2 regions of the Cronobacter muytjensii ATCC 51329 genome follow, and region 2 is predicted to be linked to the other one. Evidence: predicted binding sites of a transcription regulator. Region 2 holds the regulator's gene; the other holds the start of a gene.

Region 1 (5,239 bases), 310 kb from region 2:
GATGTACGCCATTGAAGCCGTGCTGTCGTTGACGCTGCTCTACCCGCTGGCGCGCTGGAGCGAAAAGCGCTTTCGCCTGGAGCAGCGGCTGATGGCCGGGCTGCTGGTGATGACGCTAAGCCTGGTGCCAATCGGCCTTGCAGACAACCTGCAACAACTCTTTACCCTTATCTGCCTCTTTTATCTCGGCTCGATTATCGCCGAACCGGCGCGTGAAACCCTGAGCGCGTCGCTGGCGGACGCCCGCGCGCGCGGCAGCTATATGGGCTTTAGCCGTCTTGGGCTCGCCTTTGGCGGCGCGCTCGGCTACGCAGGCGGCGGCTGGCTGTTTGACGCTGGCCGCGCGCTCAACACGCCAGAATTGCCCTGGGCTATGCTCGGCATTATCGGCCTCGGCACGTTTATGATGCTCTGGTGGCAGTTCAGCCAGAAACGCCTGACAACGGGGCTGCTGGAGCCGGAAGCCTGATGCGCGGGGGGCGATTTGCTCCCCTGCGTTTTCTCCACCATACTGAAAAATCAGTAACCTGAGCAGGAGGAGAAACGTGAAGTTATATATTTACGATCACTGTCCGTTCTGTGTGAAAGCGCGCATGATTTTCGGGCTCAAGAACCTTCCGGTGGAGCTTATCGTGATGTCCAGCGATGACGAAGCCACTCCCACCCGCATGATTGGCCAGAAAATGGCCCCGATTCTGCAAAAAGACGACAGTCGCTACCTGCCGGAAAGTATGGACATCGTTCATTACGTCGATAACCTTGACGGCAAACCGCTGCTGACCGGCAAGCGTAACCCGGCGATCGAGGAGTGGCTGCGCCGCGTCAATGGCTATGTTAACCGCCTGCTGCTGCCGCGTTTCGCCAAAGCCGCGTTTGATGAATTCGCCACGCCGGAAGCGCGCCGTTACTTTACCGAGAAAAAAGAGGCGGCGATTGGCTCGTTTGAGGACCATATGGCGCACTCTGCGGGGCTTATCAAAAATATCAGCGACGACCTGCGCGCGCTCGATAAGCTTATCGTCCAGCCAAACGCCGTGAACGGCGAGCTTTCCGAAGATGACATACACCTCTTCCCGGTGCTGCGTAACCTGACGCTGGTGGCGGGCGTCAACTACCCTACCCGCGTTGCCGATTACCGCGACAACATGGCCAAGCAGACGCAAATTAATCTGCTCTCCTCAATGGCTATCTGACCTGCACGCCGGTGGCTCCCACCGGCGTTTTAAGCCGAATCCGCTTTTGCCGCTTCCACTGGCGGGGCATCCTGCTTTGTGTCAGGATCGCCCGACAGCACCAGAACGAGGGAAGCTCATGAAAAAAATGTTAGTCGCCGCAGCGCTTATCGTCAGCGGCTTGCTGGTGGGATGTAACCAGCTCACGCAGTACACCGTCACCGAACAGGACATCAACCAGGCGCTGCAAAAGCGGAATAACTACGCGAAAGATATCGGCCTGCCGGGCGTCGCGGACGCGCATATCGTTTTAACCAATCTCAGCAGCGCGATCGGCCGCGAAGAGCCCAATAAAGTCACGCTGACTGGCGATGCGAGCCTCGATATGAGGTCGCTGTTCGGCAACCAGAAAGCGCTGGTGAAGCTGAAGCTCAAGGCGTTGCCCTCATTCGATAAAGACAAGGGCGCGATTTATCTGCGTGAAATGGAGATTGTCGACAGCAGCGTGACGCCGGACAAAATGGCGCCGGTGCTCGAAACCCTGATGCCGTATCTGAATAAGTCGCTGCGCAGCTACTTCGAACAGCGTCCGGCGTATGTGTTGAGCGAAGATCGCACCAACGGCGAGGCGCTGGCGAAAAAATTCGCCAAAGGGCTGGAGGTGAAACCCGGCGAAATCGTCATTCCGTTTACCGATTAAAAAATTCCGGGGGCGCGATGCCCCCGAATTTTCATGAAAAGGATGCAAAGGAAAACGTTTACGCTTATCCTTAGTGCCCGGCATAAAACCAGCCATTACTGACTGTTTCCTCAAGCCGGAGCCTTCCATGACTGCACAACCCCAGGTTTTAAAAATCCGCCGCCCCGACGACTGGCATGTTCATCTGCGCGATGGCGACATGCTGAAAACCGTCGTGCCTTACACCAGCGAAACATACGGGCGCGCTATCGTCATGCCAAACCTGGCGCCGCCGGTCACCACTGTGGAAGCCGCTATCGCCTACCGCCAGCGCATCCTTGACGCCGTACCCGACACCCACACCTTCGAACCGTTAATGACCTGCTACCTGACCGACACGCTGGACGCGGACGAACTGGAGCGCGGCTTTAACGAAGGCGTTTTTACCGCCGCCAAACTTTATCCGGCTAACGCCACCACTAACTCCAGCCACGGCGTCACCAGCGTGGATAACATCATGACGGTGCTGGAGCGCATGGAAAAGCTCGGCATGCCGCTGCTGGTGCATGGCGAAGTGACCCACAGCGACATCGATATCTTCGATCGCGAAGCGCGGTTTATTGAGACAGTGATGGAGCCGCTCAGACAGCGCCTGACGGGGCTTAAAGTCGTGTTTGAACATATCACCACCAAAGACGCCGCTGACTACGTGCGTGAAGGCAACGAGCGTCTGGGCGCGACCATTACGCCGCAGCACCTGATGTTCAACCGCAACCATATGCTCGCAGGCGGTATTCGCCCGCACCTCTATTGTCTGCCTGTCCTTAAGCGTAACGTGCATCAGCAGGCGCTGCGCGAGCTGGTAGCGAGCGGCTGCGAGCGTGTGTTCCTCGGTACTGACTCTGCCCCCCATGCGCGTCATCGTAAAGAGGCGAGCTGCGGCTGCGCGGGCTGTTTTAACGCGCCCTCCGCACTCGGTGCCTACGCTACGGTCTTTGAAGAGATGAACGCGCTGGCGCACTTTGAAGCCTTCGCCTCGCTCAACGGCCCGCGCTTTTACGGTCTGCCGGTAAATGACGGCACCGTCGAGCTGGTGCGTGAAGCGAGCGTCATGCCAGAAACCATTGAAATCGCAGGCGACACGCTGGTGCCGTTCCTTGCGGGCGAAGCGGTTCGCTGGACGGTAAAAGGCTAAAGCCTGCAAAAAAATCACGGCCCCCTGTTGCATGCCTCATCTTTAAACTGTATATATATACAGTATGATTAACAGGGGGTTGTTATGCGTATTGAAGTGACTATCGCCAAAACCACGCCGTTACCGCCAGGCGCTATCGACGCGCTGGCCAGCGAGCTATCCCGCCGTATTGAAAGCCATTTTCCGGAAATGCCGAACCACGTGAGCGTGCGCTATGCCGCTGCGAATCAGTTGTCGGTACTGGGTGGCGCGAAAGAAGATAAAGATCGCATCAGCGAAATTCTCCAGGAAACCTGGGAGAGCGCTGACGACTGGTTTTCTGCTGATTAACCCTCGTATCCCTCTTCTCTATGGTGTCAGTTTTCCGGGCTTCGCCGCCCGGTTTTTTTATATTTGTCCCGCCTTTTTCTGCAATAGTCCGTTTTTTTCTTTTCAGCATTTGTCTCATTGATCGCGATGCTTAACAAAAATTTGCGAATAATCTGCCGTTTTATTGTTCAGTTAATTCAAATTTTGAAAAAAATGTGTTTCAGGGTATTTATTTCCTCCCCATTTTCCCTTATTGGTTGATATACTTTATTTGCTTCAGAGATAAGAAATCACGCATTGAACCTCATGAGTCGTTGTCTATAAACACGTATAAAGGGGGTTATGATGGAAAAAAATGAAGTAATACAGACGCATCCCCTTGTTGGATGGGACATCAGCACCGTCGACAGCTATGACGCACTGATGCTGCGGTTGCACTATCAATCCTCTCCGCAGGCGGATCGCGAAGCGACCGAAGTCGGCCAGACATTATGGTTGACCACTGATGTAGCAAGACAATTTATTTCCATCTTAGAAGCCGGCATTGCAAAAATTGAATCCGGTGAGTACCAGGAAAGCGATTATCGCAAGCACTGATACCGTGCTTTTCTTATAACTCAAAGGCATCCTCCGGGGTGCCTTTATTTTTTCCCGCTTGAGAATTGTCCTGCTCTTAATTACTCTGCTAACCAATGGTTTTCGCGGAGTAATTTCATGGAATACGATCTGATTATCATCGGCAGCGGCTCAACAGGCGCAGCGGCCGGTTATTACGCTACCCGCGCCGGGCTTAACGTATTAATGACAGACAGCGCTCACCCGCCGCATCAGGAGGGGAGCCACCACGGCGACACGCGGCTTATCCGCCATGCCTATGGCGAAGGCGAGCGCTATGTTCCGCTGGTGCTGCGCGCTCAGGCGCTGTGGGACGAGCTACAGGAACTCGGCGGCGAGCGTATTTTCGAGCGTACCGGCGTTATTAATCTTGGCCCGGCCGATTCCCCCTTTCTCGCGAACGTTGCCGACAGCGCCGCGCGCTGGCAGCTCCCGCTGGAGAAACTGACCGGTGAAGAGGTGATGGCGCGCTGGCCGGAAATCCGCCTGCCGGAAAATTATCTCGGCCTGTTTGAACCCCATTCCGGCGTGCTGCGCAGTGAAAAAGCGATCGCTACGTATATTCGCCTTGCCGAAGAAGCGGGCTGCGCGCAGCTCTTTAACTGCCCGGTCAGCGGGTTTGAGGCCACCGAAGAGGGCGTGCGCGTCACCACCGCCGACGGCGTGTACCACGCCCGCAAAGCGCTTATCAGCGCCGGGACCTGGGTGTCGCGGCTGGTGCCGGGGTTGCCAGTGACGCCGGTGCGTAAAATCTTCGCCTGGTATCAGGCGGATGGCCGCTACAGCACTAACAACCGTTTTCCGGCTTTCACGGGCGAAATGCCGAACGGCGACCAGTTTTATGGCTTCCCGGCGGAAAACAACGAGCTGAAAATTGGTAAGCATAACGGCGGACAGATTATTTCACGCCCCGAAGAGCGCGTGCCTTTTGGCGCGGTGGCGACCGACGGCGCGGAAGTCTTCCCGTTCCTGCGCCACTTCCTGCCAGGCATTGGCGGCTGTCTGTACGGCGCATCATGCACCTATGACAATACGCCGGATGAGGATTTTATTATCGACACCCTGCCCGATACCCCCAACGTGCTGCTGGTGACGGGGCTGAGCGGCCACGGCTTTAAGTTCGCGTCGGTGCTTGGCGAGATTGCCGCGCGGTTCGCCGCCGGTAAGCCGCACGAATTCGATCTCTCTCCTTTCTCCCTGGCGCGTTTTACCGCTTCTGCATAACTGACCGCAAGCCGGGCCGTGACAGCGCCCGGTTTTCGTTTTCGT
Region 2 (5,239 bases):
CGCATGGATAACCGCGCCGCCCGCCGCCGCGCCAAGCGCGTTGCCGAGGTTAAACGCGCCGATATTCACCGATGACGACAGGCCAGGCGCTTCGCTGGCGACGCGCATCACGCGCATCTGCAGCGGCGGCACCACTGCGAACGTCGCCGCGCCCCACACCACCATGCTGACCGCCGCGCCGATCTCGGTTTTCGCAAGCCACGGAATAGCCGCCATGATGACGATAAGCAGCAGCAGAAAGCCCTTCAGCGTGGCGCTTACCGAGCGGTCCGCCAGACGGCCGCCGAGATAGTTGCCAATGGAAAAACCAACGCCAATCAGTACCAGCATCGCGGTAACAAACGCCGGAGTGGCGTCAGTAATATGATGCAGCACCGGGGCGATATAGGTATAGAGCGTGAACATCGCGCCCGCGCCGAGCACTGTGGTCAGCAACGCGCTCACCACCTGCGGGCGCATCAGCACCGCCAGTTCGCTTTTCACATCCGGGCGCTCGCCGCTGCCGCCTTTCGGCAGTGAGAACCAGAGGCTCGCCATCGCTATCAGACCCAGCCCTGCCGTGGCGAGGAACGACATGCGCCAGCCGATGGTTTCGCCAAGCCAGGTCGCCGCAGGCACCCCGCCGATATTGGCGATGGTAAGCCCCATAAACATCGTCGCGACGGCGCTCGCCTGCTTATGCTTAGGCACCACGCTTGCGGCCACCACGGAGCCAAGCCCAAAGAACGCGCCGTGGTTGAGGCTGGTGAGAATACGCGAGGCCATCAGCGTCATGTAATCCGGCGCCAGCGCCGACAGCACATTGCCTGCCGTGAAAATCGCCATCAGGAAAATCAGGGCGCTGCGCCGGGCGCGATGCGACAGCAGTAGCGTCATCAGCGGCGCGCCGACCATGACCCCAACCGCGTAGGCGCTAATCAGCATACCGGCTGCGGGGATCGAGACGTTAACGCCGTGGGCGATCACCGGCAGCAGCCCCATCGGGGAAAACTCGGTCGTGCCAATGCCAAAAGCACCAATGGCCAGTGCCAGTAAAGGGAAATTGACTTTCATTAATTGCTCCAGAAATTGTACAACAGCGCCGGGAATTCACGGCGTTACAGCAGGATGCAGGAAGAATGGCATTTTCAGGTCGAAAAGATAAGTAACAAAAACAGCAAAATATTATTGCGAAGGTGTTAATGAACTCGCAAATAGTGTTATCAGCGAATCATAAGGGAATAAGGTGAAAAAGAAAGGCGGTAACGAAAGAAAACGGGTTAAACGCAGGAATTGTAAAAAGAAGACGGGAGAACAGGCGCGCTCCCCCGCGACACCCTTAATGCAGAATGGCGGTAAACGCGCCCGCCACAATTAAACCCAGTACAATAAAAGTGGTGACCAGCGAAAATTTCAGATCGGTACTCATGGTTTTCTCCTTAAAGACCCCATAAAAAACAGGTAGAGCGCATTTTTGCATAAACGCGCCGAAAAATCCTGCGACATTTAACCAGATATGCGTTTTCCCTCTTCCCCTTTCGATAAAGATAAGCCAAAATTCGTCGCTACTTTATTCGGTACCGGCCATCGACCCCTCCTCACGATAAATGTCGCGTTTCCCGGCATGCCGCACGTCCCCTCGTGGCACACAGGGGTGTGTACAGGCAAACGATTAACCCGTGATTTTACAGGGCTCAGCGAGGGGTCTGGAGTGATGATTAATGGCAACAATTAAAGACGTCGCGAAGCGAGCAAACGTTTCTACTACAACAGTCTCACATGTAATTAACAAAACCCGTTTTGTGGCGGAAGAGACGCGCAACGCGGTGTGGGCGGCAATTAAAGAATTACATTATTCGCCGAGCGCCGTGGCGCGCAGCCTGAAGGTGAACCACACCAAATCCATCGGCCTGCTCTCCACCAGCAGCGAAGCGCCCTATTTTGCGGAAATCATCGAAGCCGTTGAGAACAGCTGCTTCGCGAAAGGCTATACGCTGATCCTCGGCAACGCCCATAACAATCTGGAAAAGCAGCGCGCTTATCTGTCAATGATGGCGCAAAAGCGCGTCGATGGCCTGCTGGTGATGTGCTCGGAATACCCCGAGCCGCTGCTCGCCACGCTCGAGGAGTACCGTCATATCCCGATGGTCGTGATGGACTGGGGTGAAGCCAGAGCGGATTTCACCGACTCGGTTATCGATAACGCCTTCCAGGGCGGATACCTCGCGGGGCGCTATCTCATTGAGCGCGGCCATCGCGATATCGGGGTGATTCCCGGCCAGCTTGAGCGTAATACCGGCGTCGGGCGTTTCTCCGGCTTTATGAAGGCGCTGGAAGAAGCGATGATTAAAGTGCCGGAAAACTGGATTGTGCAGGGCGATTTCGAGCCGGAATCGGGCTATCGCGCGATGCAGCAGATCCTCTCCCAGCCGCAGCGTCCTACCGCTGTGTTCTGCGGCGGCGATATCATGGCGATGGGCGCGATTTGCGCCGCCGACGAGATGGGCCTGCGCGTGCCGCAGGATATTTCCATCATCGGCTACGATAACGTGCGCAACGCCCGCTTTTTCAGCCCGGCGCTGACCACCATCCATCAACCGAAGGAAACGCTGGGTCAGACCGCGTTTAATATGCTGCTTGATCGCATCATTAATAAACGCGAAGAGTCCCAGACTATCGAGGTGCACCCGCGCCTTATCGAACGCCGCTCGGTGGCGGACGGTCCGTTCCGCGACTATCGCCGTTAATCCCTGCCGGGAGCCCGCTCAGTCTGGCTCCCGCAGCCACTCCTTGTTCAGCGTTTCACTGTCCCCCAGGTAATCCAGCAGCCAGCGCAGCGCGGGCGAGGCGTCACTTTGCCGCCACGTCAGGCAGCAGGCGGCGTCCGGGAACGGGTTTTCCAGCGTCAACGCCCGCCACTGGCCGCGGTCCAGCCAGGGTTTTGCGAAATGCGTCGGCACCATGCCGATACACAGTCCCTCGCTCAGCGCGTCGGCGGCGCAGTGCCAGTCCGGCACCACCACGCGATGCTGGTTATCAAGCAGCCAGGTGATGCGTTTGGGCAGCGAGCGCGAGGTGTCTTCCAGCACCAGCGACGGGTAATCGCGCAGACTGTCATCGCTGAGCGCGCCCGCGTGCTGCGCCAGCGGATGATGGCTCGCCACCACGCAGCGCCAGCTCAACATGCCCATATCACGAAACGCGAAGCGCCCGCCGCCCACCGGCACCGCCTGGGTGGCGCCGATGGCGACTTCCACGCGTCCGTCCGCCAGCGCGTCCCAGACGCCGTTAAACACCTCCTGCGACACCAGCAATTCGACATCGGAAAAGTGGCGGTAGAAATCAAGCACCAGCCGACGCGTGCGTTCGGGGCGCACGATATTATCGACCGCGATGGAGAGCTGCCCGCGCCAGCCGTTAGCAATCTGCTGGCACTGCTGACGGGTGATCATCATTTTTTTGATAACAGAACGCCCTTCCCGCAGAAACCAGGCGCCAGCGGGCGTCAGCACCACGTCACGATGGCGACGTTCAAACAAAGAGACCGCCAGCCACTCTTCAAGCTGGCGCACGGTATAGCTGACGGCAGAAGGCACGCGATGGAGTTCCGCCGCCGCCGCGCTGAAGCTGCCGTTGCGCGCCACCGCGTCTACCACTTCGAGTGAATACTCAGACCACATTTTCTGCCTGCAAAAATTTTGAATGGAAACGGCAAATATTAACGTTTCACAAGCCGGTTTGCACTCCGTACACTCCGGGCTCTTTCGCGTATTACGAAGTGAGCAAAAATTATGCGACCTACAAAAGGCTTTCTTTGCTGGCTGGCCGGGCTGAGCGTGCTCGGGTTTCTCGCCACCGATATGTATCTGCCGGCGTTCGCGGCAATTGAAGCGGATCTCCATACAGCGCCGTCCGCTATCAGCGCCTCCCTGAGTCTGTTCCTCGCGGGCTTTGCGCTCGCGCAGCTAGCCTGGGGGCCGCTCTCTGACCGTTTCGGCCGTCGCCCGGTCTTGCTGGCGGGGCTCGGGATTTTCGCGACAGGCTGCCTTGGCACCGTCTGGGTAGAGAGCGCAGGCGCGCTGCTGGCGCTGCGCTTTATTCAGGCAGTCGGCGTTTGTGCGGCTGCGGTAAGCTGGCAGGCGTTGGTGACGGACCGCTACCCGGCCCAGCAGGCGCGGCGTATTTTCGCCACCATTATGCCGCTGGTGGGGCTCTCCCCGGCACTGGCGCCGCTGCTTGGCAGCTGGATCCTGAACCATTTCGACTGGCAGGCGATTTTCGTGGTACTGTTCGCCATTACGCTGCTGCTGATGATCCCGGCGCTGCGTCTGCCCGCAGGCGCGCCGCAAGGCAACCACGACGGCGAGCCGCTGAGCTTCGCCATGCTGCTGCGCTCGCCCGCCTATAGCGGCAATGTGCTGATCTACGCCGCCTGCTCCGCCAGCTTTTTCGCCTGGCTGACCGGTTCGCCGTTTATCCTGCACGCGATGGGCTACAGCCCGGCGGTGATAGGCTTAAGCTATGTACCGCAGACTATCGCCTTTCTTATCGGCGGCTACGGCTGTCGCAGCGCGCTGCAAAAATGGCACGGCGAGAAGCTGCTGCCGTGGCTGCTGGTGGGCTATGCGCTAAGCGTGATCGCCACCTGGCTTGTAGGCTTAAGCGATGCGGTGACGCTGACGACGCTGCTTATTCCCTTCTGCCTGATGGCGATGGCGAACGGCGCGATTTACCCTATTGTCGTGGCCGCCGCGCTGCTGCCCTTCCCGCAGGCGACCGGACGCGCCGCCGCGCTGCAGAATACTTTGCAATTGGGGCTGTGCTTTGTGGCGAGTCTGGTGGTTTCGTGGCTGGTCGCAACACCGCTGCTTTCCACCACCAGCGTGATGCTGGCGACAGTCTTGCTGGCGGGTCTTGGCTGGCGGCTTCGCGGGCGTCAGGTCAGCGTGCGGTAATCAGGCGGGCGATAATATGACGTTTTTGTTATTAGCGTGCTAACTGTCAATGGTTGAATCATCGTAATGCGAGGCCTATACTGATTCGCGGCTCTACGATAAATACCATAAATATTATGTAGTAACGGGAGCCGCTGGCTCCCGTTTTTTCTGGAATGACTATTCTGGCAAGGGGCATCTCCCTTCCTCTGTTCTACGTCGGATATCAGGCTCGCGGACCTTTCCGTGATATTTCTCACATACCGAAAATTGCGACTACGCTGTTTTAAGGTTCTGGTCACATCAGTGATGGAGAAGCTATGAGT

What was found. The regulator PurR, encoded in region 2, represses purine synthesis genes. The targets are predictions, from matches to a motif close to CANGCAAACGTTTGCNTG.
Region 1: pyrC (dihydroorotase) is a predicted target of PurR. The motif match lies at 1,920-1,937, and genes of this name have one in related genera.

What each region holds. Positions count from the first base shown of each region.
Region 1 is NZ_CP012268.1:2,370,062-2,375,300, forward strand. Features, by position in the region: gene mdtH (multidrug efflux MFS transporter MdtH) at 1-469, shown strand, start outside; gene grxB (glutaredoxin 2) at 546-1,193, shown strand; gene AFK63_RS11060 (lipoprotein) at 1,312-1,872, shown strand; gene pyrC (dihydroorotase) at 2,000-3,046, shown strand; gene dinI (DNA damage-inducible protein I) at 3,131-3,376, shown strand; gene bssS (biofilm formation regulator BssS) at 3,698-3,952, shown strand; gene solA (N-methyl-L-tryptophan oxidase) at 4,070-5,194, shown strand.
Region 2 is NZ_CP012268.1:2,059,745-2,064,983, forward strand. Features, by position in the region: gene AFK63_RS09565 (MFS transporter) at 1-1,053, opposite strand, end outside; gene cydH (cytochrome bd-I oxidase subunit CydH) at 1,319-1,408, opposite strand; gene purR (HTH-type transcriptional repressor PurR) at 1,701-2,726, shown strand; gene punR (DNA-binding transcriptional activator PunR) at 2,745-3,659, opposite strand; gene punC (purine nucleoside transporter PunC) at 3,771-4,934, shown strand; gene cfa (cyclopropane fatty acyl phospholipid synthase) at 5,234-5,239, shown strand, end outside.